One region of the Streptomyces sp. Wb2n-11 genome, then DNA from elsewhere that is predicted to be linked to it. Evidence: riboswitches for the same ligand, from Rfam matches in the RefSeq annotation. Region 1 holds a riboswitch; the other holds the start of a gene.
The links. A riboswitch is a leader RNA that binds a small molecule or an ion and turns the genes downstream of it on or off. The one in region 1 is predicted to bind cyclic di-AMP.

Region 1 (10,377 bases):
CCGCTCATCGTCGAGCTGGAACCCCTCTACGCCTGCAACCTCGCATGCGAGGGCTGTGGCAAGATCCAGCACCCGGCAGGGGTTCTGAAGCAGCGCATGCCCGTGGCCCAGGCCGTGGGCGCGGTACTCGAATCGGGCGCTCCGATGGTCTCCATCGCGGGCGGCGAACCGCTGATGCACCCACAGATCGATGAGATCGTGCGGCAGCTGGTGGCGAGGAGGAAGTACGTGTTCCTCTGCACCAACGCGATGCTGCTGCGCAAGAAGATCGAGAAGTTCACGCCTTCGCCGTACTTCGCCTTCGCCGTGCACATCGACGGACTGCGCGAGCGGCACGACGAATCGGTGGCCAAGGAAGGCGTGTTCGACGAAGCGGTGGAAGCGATCAAGGAGGCCAAGAAGCGCGGCTTCCGGGTCACCACCAACTCCACCTTCTTCAACACCGACACCCCGCAGACGATCGTCGAGGTGCTCAACTACCTCAATGACGACCTGAAGGTGGACGAGATGATGATCTCGCCCGCCTACGCGTACGAGAAGGCCCCCGACCAGGAGCACTTCCTCGGTGTCGAGCAGACCAGGGAACTGTTCCGGAAGGCGTTCTCCGGCGGCAACCGGCGGCGCTGGCGGCTGAACCACTCGCCGCTCTTCCTGGACTTCCTGGAGGGCAAGGCGGACTTCCCGTGCACGGCGTGGGCGATTCCCAACTACTCGCTCTTCGGGTGGCAGCGGCCCTGTTACCTGATGAGCGACGGGTACGTTCCGACGTACCGGGAGCTCATCGAGGACACCGACTGGGACAAGTACGGGCGGGGCAAGGACCCGAGGTGCGCCAACTGCATGGCGCACTGCGGCTACGAACCGACGGCCGTGCTCGCCACCATGGGTTCGCTCAAGGAGTCGCTGCGCGCGGCCCGCGAGACCGTCTCGGGAACCCGCGGGTGACGTGAAGAGCGCCGGTGGTCCGGGGAGGCCCGGGCGCCGGTGAGCAGGACGACGACGAGGGGACGGAGACCGCGGAGGCGGTCTCCGCCACCGGCACCCCGGCCCGCACCGGAGGCGGACCACCCCCGTCCCGGTGGCCGGGAAGTCCGGCCCCGCCGGCGAAAGCTTGAGGAGAGCGCGCGATGACGGACGGCGAGCCGAAGGGATTCGACCTGGCGGGGCTCCTCGCCGAACGCGGGGCCGAGCGCTACGAGCTGCACGCCAGGCACCTGAACCACCAGCTGCCGCGCATGCTGCGCACCATCGGCTTCGACAAGGTCTACGAGCGCGCCGAGGGCGCCTACTTCTGGGACGCGGAAGGCAACGACTACCTCGACATGCTCGCGGGCTTCGGCGTGATGGGCCTCGGCCGGCACCATCCCGTCGTACGCAAGGCGCTGCACGACGTCCTCGACGCCTCGCTCGCCGACCTGACACGCTTCGACTGCCAGCCGCTCCCCGGACTGCTCGCCGAGAAGCTGCTCACCCACAGCCCGCACCTGGACCGGGTGTTCTTCGGCAACAGCGGCACGGAGGCCGTCGAGACCGCGCTGAAGTTCGCCCGGTACGCGACGGGCAGGCCCAGGATCCTGTACTGCGCCCACGCCTTCCACGGCCTGACCACGGGCTCGCTGTCGGTGAACGGCGAGGCGGGCTTCCGGGACGGATTCGCTCCGCTGCTGCCCGACACCGCGATCGGGCTCGGCGACCTGGACGCCCTGGAGCGGGAGCTGAAGCGGGGCGACGTGGCCGGCTTCGTCGTCGAGCCGATCCAGGGAAAGGGCGTGCACGAGTCCCCGCCGGGGTTCCTGCGCGCCGCGCAGGAGCTGCTCCACCGTCACAAGGCGCTGCTGATCGCCGACGAGGTGCAGACGGGCCTGGGCCGGACCGGAGACTTCTACGCGTACCAGCACGAGGAGGGGGTGGAGCCGGATCTGCTGTGCGTCGCGAAGGCGCTCTCGGGCGGCTACGTCCCGGTCGGTGCGACCCTCGGCAAGGACTGGATCTTCAAACGCGTCTACTCCTCCATGGACCGGGTCCTGGTCCACTCGGCCAGTTTCGGATCCAACGCCCAGGCCATGGCGGCGGGCCTCGCCGTTCTCACGGTGATGGAGGACGAGGAGATCGTCGCGAACGCCCGGCGCTCGGGCGACCTGCTGCGCGAGCGGCTGACCGCGCTCGTCGGCCGCTACGAGCTGCTGCACGACGTGCGCGGACGCGGCCTCATGATCGGCATCGAGTTCGGCCGGCCCGGCTCGCTGAAACTGCGCAGCCGCTGGACCGTGCTCCAGGCCGCCCGCAAAGGACTCTTCGCGCAGATGGTCGTCGTGCCGCTGCTCCAGAAGCACCGCATCCTCACCCAGGTCTCCGGCGACCACCTCGAAGTGATCAAGCTGATTCCGCCGCTGATCGTGGGGGAGAAGGAGGTGGACCGCTTCGTCGGCGCGTTCACCGCGGTGATGGACGACGCCCACAGCGGCGGCGGCCTGATGTGGGACTTCGGCAGGACGCTCGTGAAGCAGGCCGTGGCCAACCGGTAATTTTGCCTCTGAGGCAAAATGTTTGCCTCTGAGGCAATACCTCTGGCCCAATGGAGGCATGACCCCCCGGCCCGAAGAGACGGCCGAAGGACTGCCTTCGGTCGCACCACGCCTGCGCGACCTGCGCCGCCGCAGCGGCCTCACCCTGGAGGCGGCCGCGCGCCGCGCCGCTCTCTCACCCGCCCACCTGTCCCGTCTGGAGACGGGACAGCGCCAGCCCTCGCTGCCGATGCTGCTCACGCTGGCCCGTGTCTACGGTACGACGGTGTCCGCGCTCCTCGGCGAGACGCCGGGCGAGTGGGACGCCGTACTGCGCGCGGACGAGGCGCAGCCGCGGGAGGCCGACGGCTGGACGTACCACCGGGCCGGCGGCCCGGGGCGGGCCATGCAGGCGCTGCGGGTGCACGTGCCGTACGGCGCGCAGGGGGACCTGGTGAGGGTCCACCCCGGTGAGGAGTGGCTGTACGTGCTGTCGGGGCCCCTGCGCCTGGTGCTCGGCGAGAGCGTCCACCGGCTCGATGCCGGAGACAGCGCGCACTTCGACTCGCTGACCCCGCACCGCATCGCGGCCGCCTCCCCGGACGGGGCCGACCTGCTGTTCGTCCACACCTTGCTGCAGAGCGCCACCGCCGCGCTGTGCCTCCCCCAGGAGACCTGAGATGCCGGAAGACAAGACCACAGCCCGCCGCTTCGTGGAGGACAGGATCCCCAGAGGCCTGGCGATCCGCGTCTTCGTGTACGTCGTCGCGGGCCACCTCTTCGCGGCCTTCGTCTACCTGCTCTTCACGCTCGGCGGCTCACGCTGACACCGGCTGCGCTCAGCTCTCGTCGAGCAGGCGCACCCGCAGCCGCTCGCGGATCCCGGGGGTGACGTTCAGCCCCTCCGCGAGGTAGCGGTCGGTGGTGCCCCAGGTCTCCTCGATCGTCTCGAAGGCCGCGGCCAGGTACTCCGCGCGGGCCTCGAAGAGCGGGTTGAGCAGCTCCATCACCTCGGAGGACATCCCGGCGGGCGAGTTGTCGCTGCGGTGCACCTTGTAGCGGCGGTGCGGGTCGTTCGACTTCAGGTAGTCGGCCTCGATGGCGTCGCGCTCGACACCGACCGCGAGCAGGGTCACGGCTATCGACAGGCCCGCGCGGTCCTTGCCCGCCGCGCAGTGCATCAGCGCGGGGACGCTGTCCTCGGCGAGAGCGTGCAGCACCCGGCTGTGCTCGGCCGTACGCCCCCTGACGATCTCCCGGTACGTCGCCGACATCCGGTCGGCGCCCTTGTCGTCCGAGAGGATCTCGCGCAGCTCGTCGAGGTTCCCGTCGCGGACCATCTTCCAGAACACGGCGCCGTCGGCCGGGTCCGTCAGCGGCAGATTCACATTGCGCACACCCGGCAGCTCGATGTCCGGGCCCTCCAGCTTCTGGTCCGCCTCGTTGCGGAAGTCGAAGACCGTGTGGAGGCCCAGCGAACCGAGGAACGCCGCGTCGGCGGCGGTGGCGTGTGCCAGGTGGCCGCTGCGGAAAAGCACTCCGTGCCGGACCCGCCGCCCGTCCACGGTCGGCAGACCGCCCACGTCACGGAAGTTGCGCACCGCGGCAAGCTCGGGCTCGGGCTCTGTCGACGGGACCTGCGGCAGCTGCTGTGTCACGTGGGCTCCTGAAGTCTGCCGTCGGCGCTGCTCGCCGACTTCGGCGCGTTTCGACGATACGACATGGGTACCTGGGGCAAGCATCTCGGCCGTCGCCGTGCGGGCGTTGCCCCGGGGCGGCAGGACGGCCAAGATGTTCGCACCTGTGCCGATCCGAGGGGACTGCATGATCGAGACCGGCGGCAACGGCCGTACCTGGCTGCTCTCCGGAGCGGCCGGCAGCTACGCGCTGCACCTCACGGACCGGGACGAACTGGTCCATCTGCACTGGGGGCCACGCATCTCCCTCGCCGACGCCGAGTCCCTCGCCGCCGAACCTCCACCGCCCTACTGGCCGTTCGAGTCGCAGCTCGACGGGCGCGAGGAGTACCCCGTCGAGGGCGGGCCCCGCTTCGTGCGCCCCGCCCTGTCCGTGCGTACGCCCGAGGTGCGCGGCACCGAGTGGCTCTACGACGGCTCCAGCGCGGCGGGCGACGAACTGCGGCTGCGCTTCACCGACCCCGTGCACCACCTCGGCCTCACCCTGCACTACCGGATGCGCGAGGACTCCGACGTCGTCGAGCGGTGGGCCACCGTCGCACACGAGGGGCCGGCCGGCGCCCCCGCCCTGGAGCTGCTGCGGGCCGACGCCGCCGCCTGGACGCTGCCCCGGCGCGAGCGGTGGCGGCTGAGCCAGCTGCACGGCCGGTGGGCGGCCGAGTCCCGGCTCGTACGCTCCGCGCTCACCCCCGGCGAGAAGATCCTGGGCAGTCGCCGCGGCCACACCGGGCACCAGCACCTGCCGTGGGTCGCGCTCGACGCGGAGGGCGCGGCCGAGGAGAGCGGCGAGGTGTACGGCTGCGCGCTCGGCTGGTCCGGGTCGTGGCGCATCGCCGTACAGCAACTGCCCGACGGCACCGTGCAGATCACCGGCGGGGCCGGGCACGACGAATCGGGTCTGCTGCGGCTGGCGCCCGGCGGAACGTACACCACACCCGTCTTCGCGGGGCTGTGGAGCGAGGGCGGGTTCGGCGGCGCGAGCCGTGCCTGGCACGCCTGGCAGCTCGCGCACGTCGTCCCCGGCGCGGACCGCGAGCGGCCCGTCCTCTACAACTCCTGGGAGGCGACCGGCTTCGACATCTCCGAGGAACAGCAGCGCGTCCTCGCGCGGCGGGCCGCCGACATCGGCGTGGAGCTGTTCGTCGTGGACGACGCCTGGTTCGGCGCCCGGACCAGTGACCGCGCCGGGCTCGGCGACTGGACGCCGAACCCGGACCGCTTCCCCGGCGGGCTGGGGCCGCTCGCGGACGAAGTGCACGGCCTGGGCATGCGGTTCGGGATCTGGGTCGAGCCGGAGATGGTGAACGCGGACAGTGACCTGTACCGGGCGCACCCCGACTGGGTGCAGCACCATCCCGGCCGCACCCGTACCGAGTTCCGCAACCAGCTCGTCCTCAACCTCGCGCGCGGCGACGTCCAGGCGTACCTCTGGGACCAGCTCCACGGGCTGCTGTCGAGCGCTCCCGTCGACTACGTGAAGTGGGACTTCAACCGCTGCTTCACCGACGCGGGCTGGCCGGGCGAACCGTACCCGCAGAAGCTGTGGACCGAGCATGTGCACGCGCTGTACGCGCTCCTCGACCGGCTGCGGGCCGCGCATCCGGACGTCGCCTTCGAGTCCTGTTCGGGGGCGGCGGCCGGATCGACCTCGGGATTCTCTCCCGTACCGACCAGGTGTGGACCTCCGACAACACCGACCCGCTGGACCGGCTCGCCATCCAGCACGGCTTCAGCCAGCTGCACCCGGCGCGGGCGATGGCCGCCTGGGTCACCGACAGCCCCAACACGCAGCTCAACGGGCGGGTCAGCTCGCTGCGCTTCCGCTTCGTGAGCGCGATGGCGGGGGTGCTCGGCATCGGCGGCGACCTGGCCGGGTGGAGCGAGGACGAGATCGCCGAGGCGCGCGAGTGGGTGGACCTGTACAAGGAGATCCGGCCGGTCGTGCAGCACGGCGAGCTGTACCGGCTGCGGGCGCCCGAGGGCGGGCTCAGCGCGGTCCAGTACGTACGCGGGGACGACACCGTCGTCCTCGCCTGGCTCCAGGCCCAGCACTACGGCGAGCAGCAGCCTCCGCTGCGCCTGCGCGGGCTCGACCCGGACGCGGCGTACGCCTGCCTCGACACCTCGGCCGTGCACCGGGGTTCCGTACTGCTCCACCGGGGACTGCGCACCGCGCTGCGCGGTGACCTCGATGCCGCGGTCTTCCGGCTGAGGAGGGTCTGAGCCCTGTTCCTCCCCGCTCCTCCATGTTCTTCCCGCGCCCTTCCCGCTTCCCCTTCCCGACCCTTGCGGTCCACGGTCGGGGAGATGGGTTGCATTTGGGGTGAAACGGACGATTCTGGGGCAACTTCCCTTGTAGGGCCGGGAAATGGCAGAGGCCGCTGGTGAGCAGGATCATATTCGTGACAGTGCGTGGCGAAGCTCCGGGTGCAAATGCCGGTTCACGGGCGGTGCGTAAAGATCCGTAATCCACGGAGGGTGACGGGAATTCCGTGGTGAATTCCCGTCAGGCAATGCCCGTGTGAATGGACTGGCTTGTACGGGGGACCCCCGTCGGCTTACGGTCACCGCAATCCGGGTGGACCGCCGAATCCTGCCACCTCCCGGAATCCGCACTCACTCACTCACGCGTTGGCAGGAGCGGGGGACCCAGGTAAGTACGCCGGTGATCCGGACGTCTCGTGCGTCCGGACCGGCTTGGGGTGAAGTCGCGCAGCAGCGCGGCCGGGCATCTCCAGCCCGAACCCGACAGCTCACCTCGTAGGCGCCGGAGAGGAATGTTCCATGCCCGCAAAGGGTAAGCACCGCCGCCCGAGGTCCAACTCGATCACTCGCGGAATTGTCGCCGCGGGAGCGGGCGGAGCCGTACTCGCACTTCCCCTGATCACCGCCACCGGTGCGAACGCCGCGGAGAAGGCCGCAGCCCCGGCCGCCGCGTCCGCCGCCGCGGTGTCCGAGAAGGCGACGCCGCAGAAGAAGACCAGCACCAAGATCTACTCCGTGGTCTCCGGGGACTACCTGTCGAAGATCGCCGAAGAGCAGAACGTGCGCGGTGGCTGGCAGAAGCTGTACGAGGACAACCGTGAGGTCGTCGGCGGCAACCCCTCGCTGATCCTGCCGGGCATGGAGCTGACCATCGGCGCCAAGGCGTCGGCGCCCGCGAAGCAGGCCCCGGCGAAGCAGGCCCCGGCGAAGCAGGCGAAGCCTGCGGCCGAGGCTCCTGCCGCGCCCAAGGCCGAGGCCGCCGCTCCCAAGGCCGAGGCCAAGACCGAGGCCAAGGCCGAGGAGTCCACTTCCGTGAACTCCGCCTCCGCCGCCCAGAGCACCGGATCCGGCTTCACCGCCCCGGTCTCCGCGAGCGTCACCACCCCGTACCGCGCCGCCGGCGGCAGCTGGTCCAGTGGCTACCACACGGGCGTCGACTTCGCCGCGGCCAGCGGCACCCCGGTCAAGGCCGTCGGTGCCGGCACCGTCGTCTCCGCGGGCTGGAGCGGCTCGTACGGCAACGAGGTCGTCATCAAGCACGACGACGGCCGGTACTCGCAGTACGCCCACCTGTCCTCGCTGTCCGTCTCCTCCGGCCAGAGCGTCGGCGGCGGCACACAGATAGGCCTCTCCGGCTCCACGGGCAACTCGACCGGCCCGCACCTGCACTTCGAGATCCGGACCGGCCCGAGCTACGGCTCGGACGTCGACCCGCTGGCCTACCTGCGCGGCCACGGCGTCACCGTCTGATCCCTCCCGGGTCGGCCTGAACGCTCCTGTACGCCCCCTTCCGCCGCCCGCACCGGGCGGCGGAAGGGGGCGTATGCGCATTTTTTGGTCTATTCCGGGTTGGACAAAGCTTGACCGGTGTCCTATATCACCCCACGTCAACCCCTCCCTACGGTGGCGTAGGTCACTCATTCCGGTGAAGGATGTGCCGACGTGGCAGACGATTCGAGATCATTCAGCGCAGGCACCATCGGGTCGTACGCGGCGATCGGCGACAGCTTCACCGAAGGCGTCGGAGATCCCGGACCCGACGGTGCGTTCATCGGCTGGGCCGACCGGCTCGCCGTACTCCTCGACGACCGCGTACCCGAGCACACGTTCCGCTACGCCAACCTCGCCGTACGCGGCCGTCTCCTCGACCAGATCGTGGCGGAGCAGGTCCCGCGCGCGAAGGCGCTCGCACCCGACCTGGTGAGCTTCTGCGCCGGCGGCAACGACATCCTCCGGCCCGGCAGCGACCCCGACGACGTCGCCGAGCGCTTCGAGCGGGCCGTGGCCGACCTCGCCGGCGCCGTGGGCACCGTGATGGTGACCACCGGCTTCGACACGCGCACCATGCCCGTGCTGCGTCATCTGCGCGGCAAGATCGCGACGTACACGGCGCACGTACGGGCGGTCGCCGACCGGTACGGCTGCCCGGTGCTCGACCTGTGGTCGCTCAAGTCCATCCAGGACCGGCGCGCCTGGGACGGCGACCGGCTGCACCTCTCGCCCGAGGGCCACACCCGGGTGGCGCTGCGCGCCGCGCAGGTGCTCGGGCTCGACGTCCCGGCCGACCCGGACCAGGCGTGGCCGCCGATGGCGCCGCGCGGCGTGCTGGAGGTGCGCCGGGACAACATCCAGTGGGCGCGGGAGCACCTGGTGCCGTGGATCGGGCGCCGGCTGCGCGGGGAGTCCTCAGGTGACCACGTCGAGGCGAAGCGGCCCGACCTGCTGCCCTTGTGAGAGGGCGGCAGGTGCGCCGGGGACGCGTTCCAGGACGCCGCCCGCGAACACGTCGTACAGCGGCAGCGTCTCCAGGTGGACGTAGCCGATGTGGCAGTCGCAGACGGCGAGGGGGCAGGCACGCGGACGCAGTGCCTGCCGGTACGAGCCGTCGTAGAGGTTGCCGAGCTCGGCGCGCACGAAGTGGCAGCGGCGCACCGTGCCCTCGCCGTCCACCGAGATCACCGATTCGCCGGTCCGGCAGGGCAGACCGGCGGAGCGGTGCGGGTGGCGGCTGTACGGGAAGAGGGGGTCCAGAGCCGTCCAGTGTCCGGCCTCCTCGTCCGTGTAGGTGCGGCCCTCGGCCGCGTTGACCCACAGGTAGACCTCGGAGGGGAGCGCGGCGCGCAGCCTGCGCGCCTCTTCGAGGTGCTCGGGGAAGCCGACCACGCCGACGCTGAACCGCACGCCGCGGACGGTCAGTTCGCGGCACTTGGCGAGGAAACGGCCGTACGGTGTCTGCCCCGGGTGGTACGTGCACCACAGCGCGAGCGTGCCGAGGTCGGCGCCTGCTTCGGTGAGCCAGTCGGTGCGGCAGCTGAGGTTGGTCTGGATGGCGACGCGCCGGACGTGCGGCATGCGGGACAGCTCGGTGAGGGCGCGGCGGTACCAGGAGCGGACCAGGCCCTCGCCCCACGGGGTGAGGAGCACCGAGAGGCGGTCGCCGTTCGTCTGCGCGGCGGCCCACTCGGTGAAGCGCTCCAGCGCGGCGCGGTCGGCGCGCAACTGCTCGCGGCTGTCGCGGCGCTTGGCGAACGGGCAGTACGGACAGTCGTAGTCGCAGGAGGCGAGCGGGCCGCGGTAGAGGATCGTCAGGTCCATGGCCGGGCTCACTTCGGTTCGTACGCGGCCATGGCGGCCCGTACGGAGTCGGAGAAGAGTTCCGGGCCGAGCGCGTCGGAGTACGCGAGGCCGTCGGCGGACAGCCGGAGCAGGTCCTTCGGCTCCATGGCCGGGCTCACTTCGGTTCGTACGCGGCCATGGCGGCCCGTACGGAGTCGGAGAAGAGTTCCGGGCCGAGCGCGTCGGAGTACGCGAGGCCGTCGGCGGACAGCCGGAGCAGGTCCTTCGGCGCGCCGTCGTCGAGCCAGCCGCGGGCGGCGAAGCGGCCGAGTTCGGCGGGGAAGTCGTCGGCCGGCGCCGTGCCGAACCGCTCGGCGTAGTCCGTCAGGCGCATGCCCCCGGCCTGGAGGAGCGACTGGAGCAGATGGCGGCGGCGTGCCTCGTCGGCGTCGACGTACCGGCCCACCTCGGCACGGGAGAAGTCCCCGGTGGCGGTGTAGTCGTCGATGATCTTGCGGACCTCGCGCATGTCGACGGCGTAGTCGAAGGAGTAGTGGAGCGCGGAGGTGTACGAACGGGCTCCGCAGCCGAGGCCGATCATGCCGTCGGTCTGGCAGGCGTAGTCGTCGGCCGCC
Region 2 (10,377 bases), 120 kb from region 1:
CGAGCACTTCAGGTACGGTGCGACCGGCACCGCCCTGGCGCTGGGCTGCGGGGTCGTCGCGGCGGGCGGGCTGATACTGCTGACGACGGAGCGGCTCGGGGGCCGCACCGGCACGACACACGGGCGCCCGCCGGCCGCAGGGCCGCAGGTACGTGTTCCGAGGCAGCGGTCGCGGACCCGGGAGGCGGCTCAGACGGTGACACCGCCCGCCCTGAGGTAGGCCAGCGGGTCGATGTCCGAGCCGTAGCCCGGCCCGGTACGCACCTCGAAGTGGAGGTGCGGGCCCGTGCTGTTGCCGGTGGAACCGGAGCGGCCGATGCGCTGGCCGACGCCCACCTTCTGGCCCTCGCGCACGGTGAGCGCCGAGAGGTGCCCGTACTGGCTGTACTTGCCGTCGGTGTGCTGGACGACGACCTGGTAGCCGTACGCACCGCCCCAGCCGGCCGAGACGACCCTGCCGGAAGCGACGGACTTCACGGCGGTGCCGGTGGGCACCGGGAAGTCGACCCCGGTGTGGTAGCCCTTGGACCAGGAGGAACCGGCCGCGCGGTAGGGCGTACTGGGGCCGGTGTCCACCGGGGCGGAGAGCCCCGATGTCCTGCCGGCCCTGCTCACCTTGCTGTCCTTCTTCTCCTGGCCGGCCTTGCTGTCCCGCTTGGGTGGTGCGGTGGCCGGGGCGCGCTCGGCTTCGGCCCGTCCGCCGGTTCCCGTGCCCGTGCCCGGCGCGGCTTTCTGCGCACCGCGCAGGACCAGCCGCTGCCCCGGATGGATCAGGTCGGGGTCGCTGCCGACGACCTTGCGGTTCGCGGCGTACAGACCCTCCCAACCGCCCTTGACGTTCTCGGTGTCCGCGATGGTCGAGAGGGTGTCACCGTGGTCGACGGTGTACGTCCTGTCCTTCGCCGAGCCCTTCGTTTCGGGCGCGTTGGGGGCCGACGTCTTCCTGGCCTCCGTCCTGGACCGCTCGGGCTTTTCCGTCTTCGGCCCCGTGCTGATGTCCGGCGCGCCGCCGCCGCGGGTCAGGCCCGCCCGCACCGAGCACAGCGGCCAGGCCGTCGGCCCCTGCCCCTTGAGCACCTTCTCCGCGACGGCGATCTGCTGGTCCTTGGTCGCGAGGTCGGCGCGCGGGGCGTAGGCCGTACCGCCGTACGCCTGCCAGGTGGACTGCTTGAACTGAAGCCCGCCGTAATAGCCGTTGCCCGTGTTGATCTTCCAGTTGTCGGTCGACTCGCAGGCCGCGACCTTCTCCCAGACGTCCACCGACGCCGCCTCCGCCGATGCCGGTGCGACCAGCGGCAGGGCTATCCCGGCTCCGCCGGCCGTGACCGTCAGCGACGCACGGTTGATACGGCTCGGCTGGTACCGGCGGTGTCGACCGGATGCGGCCATGGCTCAGTTCCCCCCACTCACACGACGGACACGTGGCAATCGGCAAAAGTACGGCCCCCCGTGGGCCGTGACAAGGGCCAGTAAGCCGAACTCTCCCCTGCCGGTGGCATATTGACCACCCCTCTGCCGGTCTGCCGCCAGCTTCCCACCACGCCGGGCAGGAGCGGGCCGGAATCCGGAAACCGCCGCGCGGCTCGAAGAACCGCGGACAGCCGCGTCTGCCGATACGTACATACCTCCACGGACGCGGACGCAGGCGTTCCAGGAGCTCGCGCAGGAGTGGAAGGCCCAGGCCGGTGCAACGGGGCTGGCGGCCGACGGGCACGGGGGGCGTGGTCCGGCGAGCACGGCACGCGCAGCATGGCTCACACGGGTCACCGCCGGGCCCGGTAGAGGCCGGGAGTGTTTCAGGGAAGCCACAGCGTTTGACCGGTACCACCTGTCGCAGGTCGGGTCGTCGGCGAACGCGACGAGGAGTTCGACGCCTTCGGCGCGGTGTCTGTCCAGCTCCGCCAGGGCACGGGCGGCTACGACACGGGCGTCCCCCGGCGGGGCGGGGTCTGCGGCGAACGCAGTGGGGAGGGCCGCCGAGCCTCGCTCTCCGGGTTTGGCCAGGGCCGCGGCCGCCGGCGTCCGGACCCAGCCGTCCACGGGGGTGTCGTCGGCGAAGGGGACGAGGAGGGCGATGCCCTCCTCACGGTGCCCGTCCAGCGAGGCCGGCTCCTGAGCGGCTTCCACACGATGGTTCGTGTCCATGGTGGTGTCCGCCGCCAGTGCGGTGAGCGTCTCGACGGCCTCGTCCCGGCGCGCGGCGGAGCGTGCCAGGGCTGTCAGCGCGCGCACGCGGTCGTCACCTCCGAAGCCGCCGGTGAGGGCGGCGGGCAGGACATGTTGCCGTTCGCCGGCCTGACCGAGATCCCGACTGACCCGGTCGGCACCGGCGTTGGAGCGGTAAGCGGCGCTCCTGTCCCGTTGTCCGCACCTGCCGGGTTCCGGCACCGGCCGGGTCCGGGCTGGTACGCCACCACGACCAGTCCCGCCACCGGGCCGAGCACCACTCCGGCCGTCGCCCGCACGGTGAACAGACCCGCCCATGGCCTTCGTCCCCCCTCTCTCGTCCCTCGTCGCTCGCTCCACCTGTGCGACGAGCACGAAGACGGAGAGGTCCAGTCGCAGGGCGCGCTGTGCCGAACCGTACGAAGGAGCCGGGCTTCGTTTGTCACAGCGTCGTGACGAGGGTGTCTTGATCAGGTCCATGATCGAACCTGTCGGCGGAGCGAGCCGTCGTACTGGTGGAGAACGCGCAACCGCAGAACACGCTGCGGTCCGCTCACCGACCGGGAGGAACACCCGTCATGAACCGCCGCCTGCGCACCGCCCTCGCCGTCTCCGCCGCCCTGAGCGCCGGACTGTTCATGACCGCCTGCGGAGGCGGTTCGACCGAGGCCGCCGACAAGACCGGGACGGCCTCCTCCGGCACTCCCGCAGCCACGGCCACCGCTGCCACGAGCACGCCGAGCGCCGCACAGGACGGCGGCAACGGCGACAAGGACAACAGCGCCGCGAGGACCAGCCTGTCGACGGCCGGCAACGGCGGCAGGACCAAGGACAAGTCCTCGTCGTCCGCGGGCGGCTCCGGCACCGGCGACAAGTCCGGCTACGGCCAGAGCTGCGGCACCAACGACCTCCAGTGGTCCGCCAAGCCCATGACCCAGGCCGGCGGCTACTACCAGGTCAGCGTCAAGGCCAAGTCCGGCATCACCTGTGTGCTGCCCGCCGGTCTGCCCGTCTTCGCCTTCGGCTCCGGCGGCACCCAGGCCGGCCCCGCCGAGCAGGTCGCGGGCGAGGAGATCACCCTCACCGGCGGCAAGACGGTGTACGCGGGTGTCACACCGAAGAGCACCAACAGCGACACCGGCACGGAGTACGGCACGATCATCGCCTCCGTCAGCGAGGCCGACCCCAACCCCATCTCTCTGAAGGTCGGCAGCATCCTCGTCGACAAGCCCCTCACGACCAACTGGCACACCAACCCGGCCGACGCCGTCCCGTTCACCTCCTGAACCGTGACGGCACCGATGCCCGCCCTGCACACGATGCGGGCGGGCGGGCAGGCGGCAAGGAGAGACCGTGGACAACGACAGGCACTCCGGGGAGCCGGTGACCGAGGCGTACGGCCTCCGCGGGAAGCACCGGCGGGGGCAGGCGCTGCGTGACTGCTCGCCGCGGCTGCCGGCCGGCCGGACATGCGGGCCGACCGGCCCGAACGGCTCTCACTGTCACCCTCGGCCGGGTACCGGGCCCCAGTGGTGACAACGGCCGTGGAGCCGCCCGGCCGAAACGGGCGGCCGAACGGGCCGAGAACAGCGCGTCGTCGCGCAGGACGTCGGGCCGGTGCAGGTCGTGCAGCGCCTGGCGCACGGTCTCGTCGCACTCCTCCCGGTCGATCTCCTTGAAGTACGGCTCCATCGGCCCGTAGCGCTTGAGGTGGGTGAGCGCCCTGATCGCGCCCACCGTCTCCGCCTCGGGGCGGACTTGGCGCGTTCGAGCAGGCAGTGGCCGGTGCGGACGTGCACGCACTCGTCGTGGTCCAGGACCTCACCGACCCGACCGTGCGGGGACGGGCCCTGCCTTCCGTACTGGCTGAACGGCGGCTCCCGCAGCCACTCGCACATCCCGGCGGCCCGGTCGTCGCCTACCACTTCGCCCAGCAGGATCTCGGTCGTCGTCAGGGCGCGGGACACGGTCTCCAGGACCGACCGACGGCCCTGGGGGCAGTTCACCGACGAGCGCGGTGAGCGGGGTGGCGATCACGTCGGGGCCGGGTACCCACTGCGCGGTGTCCGGCGAACCCGGTGGTTCGGCGGAGGCCGCCAGGTTCAGGGCGAGCGAGTGGGACGCGCGCGGCGATCCGGGGGAGAGAGCTCGCCGTCGGCGAGCAGCGTGAAGACCTGGGCCGGGCCGGCGTGCGGCCCGGCGCGGAAGGCGTCGAGTGCATTGATCACGGCGCCCGTGTCCCTCGTCGTGGTGGACGCGGGTGTGGGGTGCGCGGGCCGTCGGGGGCCGGCGTACCCGACCGGGCCGGGCACAGGATGTCGGGTCCGGCAGGGTGGGTCCTTCCTAGCGTGAGTGACCGGGAGGGAAGGAGGCCGGGGTGCTGGAGCGGCTGAACCAGGCCATGGAGCACATCGAGTGCCACCTTGATCAGCGGATCGAGGTGGCCGACCTGGCGCGGATCGCGGTGACGTCGGAGTACCACTTCCGGCGGCTGTTCTCCGCGCTGGCGGGGATCCCGCTCTCGGAGTACGTCCGGCGCAGGCGGCTGACGGTCGCGGGTGCCGAGGTGCTGGGCGGGGAGCGGACGCTGCTGGAGGTCGCGGTGCGTTACGGCTACACCTCGGGGGAGGCGTTCGCGCGTGCGTTCCGCGTCATGCACGGCGTCGGTCCCGGCGAGGCCAGGCGGACCGGTGCGCGCCTGCAGTCCCAGCCACGGATGTCCTTCCGCCTCATCGTCGAAGGGAGCAGCAGCATGCAGTACAAGATCGTGGAGAAGGACGAGTTCCGTGTGGTCGGCAGGAAGGCGCGTGTCCCGCTCGTGCATGAGGGGGCGAACCCTGCCATCGCCGCCTTCATCCGGGGGATCGGCCAGGAGACGCTGCGGCGCATCGAGAGTCTGTCCGACCAGGAGCCGGAGGGGATCATCTCGGTGAGCGACGACCTGGACGAGAGCCGCGCCGAGGGAACCGAACTCGACTACTACCACGGCGTGGTGACGCGCGCCGCGGTGCCCGAGGACATGGACGCGCTCACCGTCCCGGCCGGGACGTGGGCCGTCTTCGAAAGCTCCGGGCCGTTTCCGCGGACGCTCCAGTACCTGTGGCGGGACGTGTTCACGCAGTGGTTCCCGTCCAATCCCTACCGGAGCCGGCCGGGGCCCGAGATCCTGCGGACCCGGCTGTCGCGGGACGGGACACAGGCGGACGCGGAGCTGTGGATCCCCGTGGAGCGGACAGCGGCCTGAGCCACGGCGCACGGCGGTCCTGGGCCGCCACGTACTGGAGACGCCGATCGGACTGGCGCGCGGACCGCGTCGTCCGGGCGGTGTCCCCGACCGGATCAGGGCCGCGTACGACGCCGGACCCGGCCCGCCGAGCCTGCTCTCCGACCAGGGGTTCACCGAGGGGACCGGTGCCGCGCAGGGCGGCCGGCGCGTGGTGGCGGCGCGCCCGCCGGGTGTGCCGGCGCGGGGCTTCCCGGCGGCCCCGGCGTACTACGACGCGCTGCGCGCGGAGCGGCTGCCCGCGGCCCTCACCCAGGGGCAGTGCGACTTCTCCGGCGCGCACGCCTGCCGGCGCACCGACCGCGAGGGTTCGTTCCACACCCTCAGGACCCTCGGGGACGGTGTCCGGCCGGAAGCGCCCGCCCGCTGATCAGACCCCCGTGGGTCCCGGGGCCGGCTCGGGATCGGGTACGGGCTCGGGCCCCGGGGGCTTCGGGATCGGATCGGGCCCCGGCTCCGGCGGAACCGGCACCGGGCCGGGTCCCGGGCCCGGCAGGGGGCCCGGATCGGGGCCGGGCGGGCCGGGGGAAGGGATCGGCGACGGCGGTACGGGGTCCGGGTACGGATGGGTCATGGCTGGCCTCCTGCCTGTCGTGCGACGGGGTCAAGACCCACTTTCTCCCTGTGCGGCTGCCCCCGCCCGCCGGGGTCACACATCCGGGTACGGGCAAACCGGAGTAACTGGTACCGGCGGGCGCCGTCACCCCTGCCGGACGGTCGCCGCCGCCGCGCGCAGGCCGGGCCCCGGGCTGGAGAGCACGGGCACGGCGGTGCGGCCGTCGCGGGTGCGGGCGGCCGCGTCCGCCATGGACGCCTGGGCCAGCACCACCACGTCCACCCCGGTGACCGCGTCGACGGCCCGGGCGACGAGGTCCAGGTAGCCGTCCCGGTCGCCGTCCTCGAAGCGCTTCCACGCGCCTTCGGCCCGCACGGTACGGATGTCGGCCCGCCGCTCCGCCGCGTCCGCCTCCTCCCTGATCAGGTCGCACGTGGGACCGAAAGTACTGTCCACCGAGGCGACCACCGCTATGCGGACCGTGTCGCGCTCCGGCGCGGCGGCGACGGCGGCGGCCGCCATCGGGCGGTCCACCCGCAGCACGGGGACGCCGAGCCGCGCACCGTACGCCTCCGCCGTCGCGCCGATGGTGGAGCACGTGCAGAGTACGGCCGTGGTCCTGCCCTCACCGACGGCCGCGGCGAGCACCGCGGCGATCGCGGAGTCAGCGGCGCCGGGCCCGCCGGAGCGGGCCTTCGCCAGCAGTTCCTCGTGCACCACGTGGCGCATTTCGAGGCCGGGGTGTTCACGGTCGCGCAACGCGTCGAAGACGGGGACGTGGACGGGCGAGGTGTGCAGCAGTGTGAGCATGCTCGTGATGCTAGGGCGTGACCAGGACGTTTCCCCGGCTCGGAGCGGTCTGCGGGCCCGTACGCATGCCGGGTTCGACGGCCGCGCCCTGACCCAGGTGCTCCTCGAGGAGGCGATCCCGTATCAGGACCTGCCGATGCGGGAGGAGCGCGGGGGGCCGGACGGCTTCTTCTCCACCGGCGTACCGGACCTCTCGGACGGCGAACTCCCCTTCCAGGAGCGGGTCGTCGCCGCCCACCCGGATCTGGAGGAGCTGAGGCGTCGGCCGCCGCCCGGTGCGGGCGTGCCCGCACGACCGAGCGCGTGCAGGCGGACGAGGCCGGCAAGGAGTGGCCGCGGGACTGCCACCTCGCCAGCACCGAATCGCCTGCACCGAAGGGAATCCCGCCGTGCTCAAGGGACCTGACGATCCGTTGCTGGAGCCTCTGGACGCCTGCCTCGACTCCCCGCTCCCCTCCCCGTGACTGCCCAGTCCTTCCGGGTTGATCGCCGCGGCGGACCTGCGGCTGCTGCCGAGCGACGGCTTCGCCGCACTCGGGGAGCATCTGGCCGCCGACAGCGGCCGGGCACCGGGCTGGGTGCGGCACCCCCGCGCGCTCGGCGCCGCACCTGTTGGAGGGACGCGTCAAGGCGTGGACCGGCTGGAAGCCGGTCCACTTCGAGGCGGCGGCAGCCGAACTGGGCGAGTCGGAGCCGGTGTTGCGCACGGACCGCCGCGTCTCCCCGTCCAGACGTCGAGGCGTCGAGGCATCAGGGCGTCGAGGCGTCGAGGCATCAGGGCGTCGACGCCCGGCCCGCTGCCCCCGGCCGGGGAAGCCGGTCGGCATACATCTGGCGACGGTGCCCTCCGGCCCACCGCCCACGCTTTCCCGCGTACACGGGAGGGCCGTAACGGCTGGAGCCGACCGGAAAGGGCCTCGAACCTCCGCATTTCCATATCGGACTAAATACCCCCATGACATGCCATGTCGTATGCATGCAGAGGCGGTTGCGTGCCCGCTCCTGACCGGCGGTGCATCCCAAGTGATATGAGTCACGGCCCTCGACGGCATGATCGAAGCGGCGGAGGGCACAGTTCCGGCCCACAGAAAGAAAGTTGAGTTCTCACTCAAGGCGCGCGACGGAATTTCCTCCGTCCGGAACCGCGACATGGATCTTGCGGAGCAATTTCAGAGCTTGTTCCGCCCGGCCTCTCTCGCTTACGGTCACCGTCAATCCGGGTGGACCGCCGAATCCTGCCGCCGTCCGGAAACCACACCTACTCACGTACGGCAGGAGCGGGGGACCCAGGTAAGCCGCCGATCCGGAATTCCGGAACGGCTTGGGGTGAAGTCGCATTCACATGCGGCCGGGCATCTCCAGCCCGAACCCGACAGCTCACCTCGCAGGCGACGGAGAGGAAATCACCATGCCCGCAAAGGGTAAGCACCGTCGTTCCAGGTACGGCTCACTCACTCGGGGCTTCATCGCCGCGGGTACGGGAGGCGCCGCACTCGTCCTCCCGCTCATCGGCGCGACCTCCGCCGGCGCGGCGCCGCAGGCCGCCGCTGCCGAGAAGGCCGACTCCGTCATCTACGCCGTGATGTCGGGCGACTCGCTCTCCAAGATCGCCGGTGACCACTCCGTGGCCGGCGGCTGGAAGAAGCTGTACCAGGACAACCGGGAGGCCGTCGGCGCCAACCCCTCGCTGATCCGTCCCGGCCTCGAGCTGACGATCGCCAGGGGGGCCGAGGCCAAGACCGAGGCCGAGGCCGAGACGCCGGCGTCCTCCGAGCGGGCCGACCGTTCCGAGCGGAAGACCGCACCGGCCGCCGAAAGCGACGCCCCCGCCGTGGAAACCGCGTCCTATTCCAACGACCTCGACGGCTGGATCAAGGAATCGCTGGCCGTCATGGCCAAGCACGGTATTCCCGGCACGTATGAGGGAATTCACAGGAACATCATGCGTGAGTCCTCGGGCAACCCGCGGGCCATCAACAACTGGGACTCCAACGCTGTCGCCGGCACTCCGTCCAAGGGCCTTCTCCAGGTGATCCAGCCGACGTTCCAGGCCTATCACGTGCCCGGTACGTCGACGGACAGTTACGACCCGGTCGCCAATATCACCGCCGCGTGCAACTACGCCGCCGACCGGTACGGCTCGATCGACAATGTGAACGGCCCCTACTAGAAGGCCCGCGTCCTCGGCCCCGCTCCCCCAGCCGTTCAGGCGGCGGAGCGGGGCCGTCGGCGTTGTCCGTCCGGGCCCGTGAGCCGGGAGGTTCCCGTCGAGCGGCCGCAGCGGCCGCGCACGGGCCTTCTACGCCGCGTTCCCGACCTCGCGGTCCCCCTCCCCTCGCAGGGCGGCCCTCCGCCTCGGTGAACGACATCTCCGGCGGCGGGTCTCGGGGCATGGCGGAACATGCGGGTGAGGTGGACCACACCGAGCCCCAGCCGGACGAGGCCCAGGGTGAACGCCTCGCCGCCGAGGCCGTACAGCGGGCAAGGATCCGCCACCGCACCGGTCCCGGATGCGACGACGTACGACAGCGGGCCCGGGCCGCCTCCGTCGCGGCGCCGGCGCGCGCAGGTGACGGGGGACCGCGACATTGACGAACGTGAAGGCGACGGTCCACCCCGGAGCGGCACGCCGGGGAACCGTGCCTGCGGGTACGCCCCACCGATGAGCCGGATGGTCATCGGGAGGAAGAGGTAGCCGAGCCGGGGCGCCGTGACAGATCGCGAGTCCGGTCCGCCCGGTGCCGCGGACGTCGAAGACCACGAACCGGCCCCTCGGGCCGTAGGACTCGCTGGGCAGCCGCTTTCCCGTCCTTCCCCGCCGTGTCATGCGCCTCAGGACTTCCGCTCACGTCCCGGTCACCGCGACCGTGGCGCGGCCGCCGCCCGCTGCCCGCGGGGGGCGGCCGCTGTGCGCCGGCCGCTCCCCGGCGGCCGGCGGCCGGTCAGCCGATCCGGCCGGTACCCGCGCCCGCCGTCACCGAGGCGACGACGGAGGAGGCCGGCTCCGCCGTGTAGCTGTACGGCGGGTTCGTGAAGGAGCCCGTACGGGATATCTCAGTCGCGGCGCCTCCGAGGTCGTTGCCGCGCAGCACCGCGTACCCGTCGACGTCACTGCTGCGGCTGGTGGTCACGGCGAGCTTCGTCGTACGGAAGACGTTGTTCTCGACGAGCATCTGCGCGCCCATGCGGGAGTGCACGGCGGTGTCGGCGCCCTGTACGTAGTTGTCGTAGAAGTGGCCGGTGCCGAAGCGCAGACTGGGGATGCGCGAGAAGACGTTGCTGAAGTGGTTGTGGTGGTACGTCACACGCAAGTGCCCGGTGTCCTCGGCCGCGTTGTTGTCGCTGTGGCCGACGAGGCTGCCCTTGAAGTGGTCCTTGAAGGTGTTCCAGGACACGGTGACGGAGTCGGACGCGTGCGTGATGTCCAGAAGTCCGTCGTAGTAGTCCTTGTCGCCCTGGTTGCGGTCGGCGGAGAAGGCGTTGTGGTCGATCCACACCTTCGTGGACTTCTGGACGGTGATGCCGTCGGCGGGGGCCACGGGCTTGCTGATGTTCAGGTTGC

Region 2: linked by a shared signal. The riboswitch ahead of BN1555_RS03040 (transglycosylase SLT domain-containing protein) and the one ahead of BN1555_RS03570 (M23 family metallopeptidase) in region 1 are both predicted to bind cyclic di-AMP.

The regions. Positions count from the first base shown of each region.
Region 1 covers NZ_CVPB01000001.1:803,545-813,921, reverse strand. Annotated here, with positions in the region: gene hpnH (adenosyl-hopene transferase HpnH) at 1-945, shown strand, start outside; gene BN1555_RS03590 (aspartate aminotransferase family protein) at 1,128-2,525, shown strand; gene BN1555_RS03585 (helix-turn-helix domain-containing protein) at 2,584-3,183, shown strand; gene BN1555_RS38825 (DUF6126 family protein) at 3,185-3,331, shown strand; gene BN1555_RS03580 (tyrosine-protein phosphatase) at 3,344-4,162, opposite strand; partial or broken gene BN1555_RS03575 (alpha-galactosidase) at 4,329-6,424, shown strand; cyclic di-AMP (ydaO/yuaA leader) riboswitch at 6,809-6,983, shown strand; gene BN1555_RS03570 (M23 family metallopeptidase) at 6,986-7,936, shown strand; gene BN1555_RS03565 (SGNH/GDSL hydrolase family protein) at 8,129-8,920, shown strand; gene BN1555_RS03560 (STM4011 family radical SAM protein) at 8,873-9,781, opposite strand; gene BN1555_RS03555 (STM4012 family radical SAM protein) at 9,918-10,377, opposite strand, start outside.
Region 2 covers NZ_CVPB01000001.1:683,556-693,932, forward strand. Annotated here, with positions in the region: gene BN1555_RS02990 (DMT family transporter) at 1-220, shown strand, start outside; gene BN1555_RS02995 (transglycosylase family protein) at 190-1,389, opposite strand; gene BN1555_RS03005 (DUF4232 domain-containing protein) at 2,745-3,452, shown strand; partial or broken gene BN1555_RS40035 (ABC transporter ATP-binding protein) at 3,520-3,663, shown strand; gene BN1555_RS38410 (hypothetical protein) at 3,960-4,187, shown strand; gene BN1555_RS40040 (hypothetical protein) at 4,269-4,394, opposite strand; gene BN1555_RS03015 (AraC family transcriptional regulator) at 4,544-5,410, shown strand; partial or broken gene BN1555_RS40045 (hypothetical protein) at 5,479-5,819, shown strand; gene BN1555_RS03030 (arylsulfatase) at 6,150-6,815, opposite strand; cyclic di-AMP (ydaO/yuaA leader) riboswitch at 8,061-8,221, shown strand; gene BN1555_RS03040 (transglycosylase SLT domain-containing protein) at 8,224-8,985, shown strand; gene BN1555_RS03045 (pectate lyase family protein) at 9,758-10,377, opposite strand, start outside.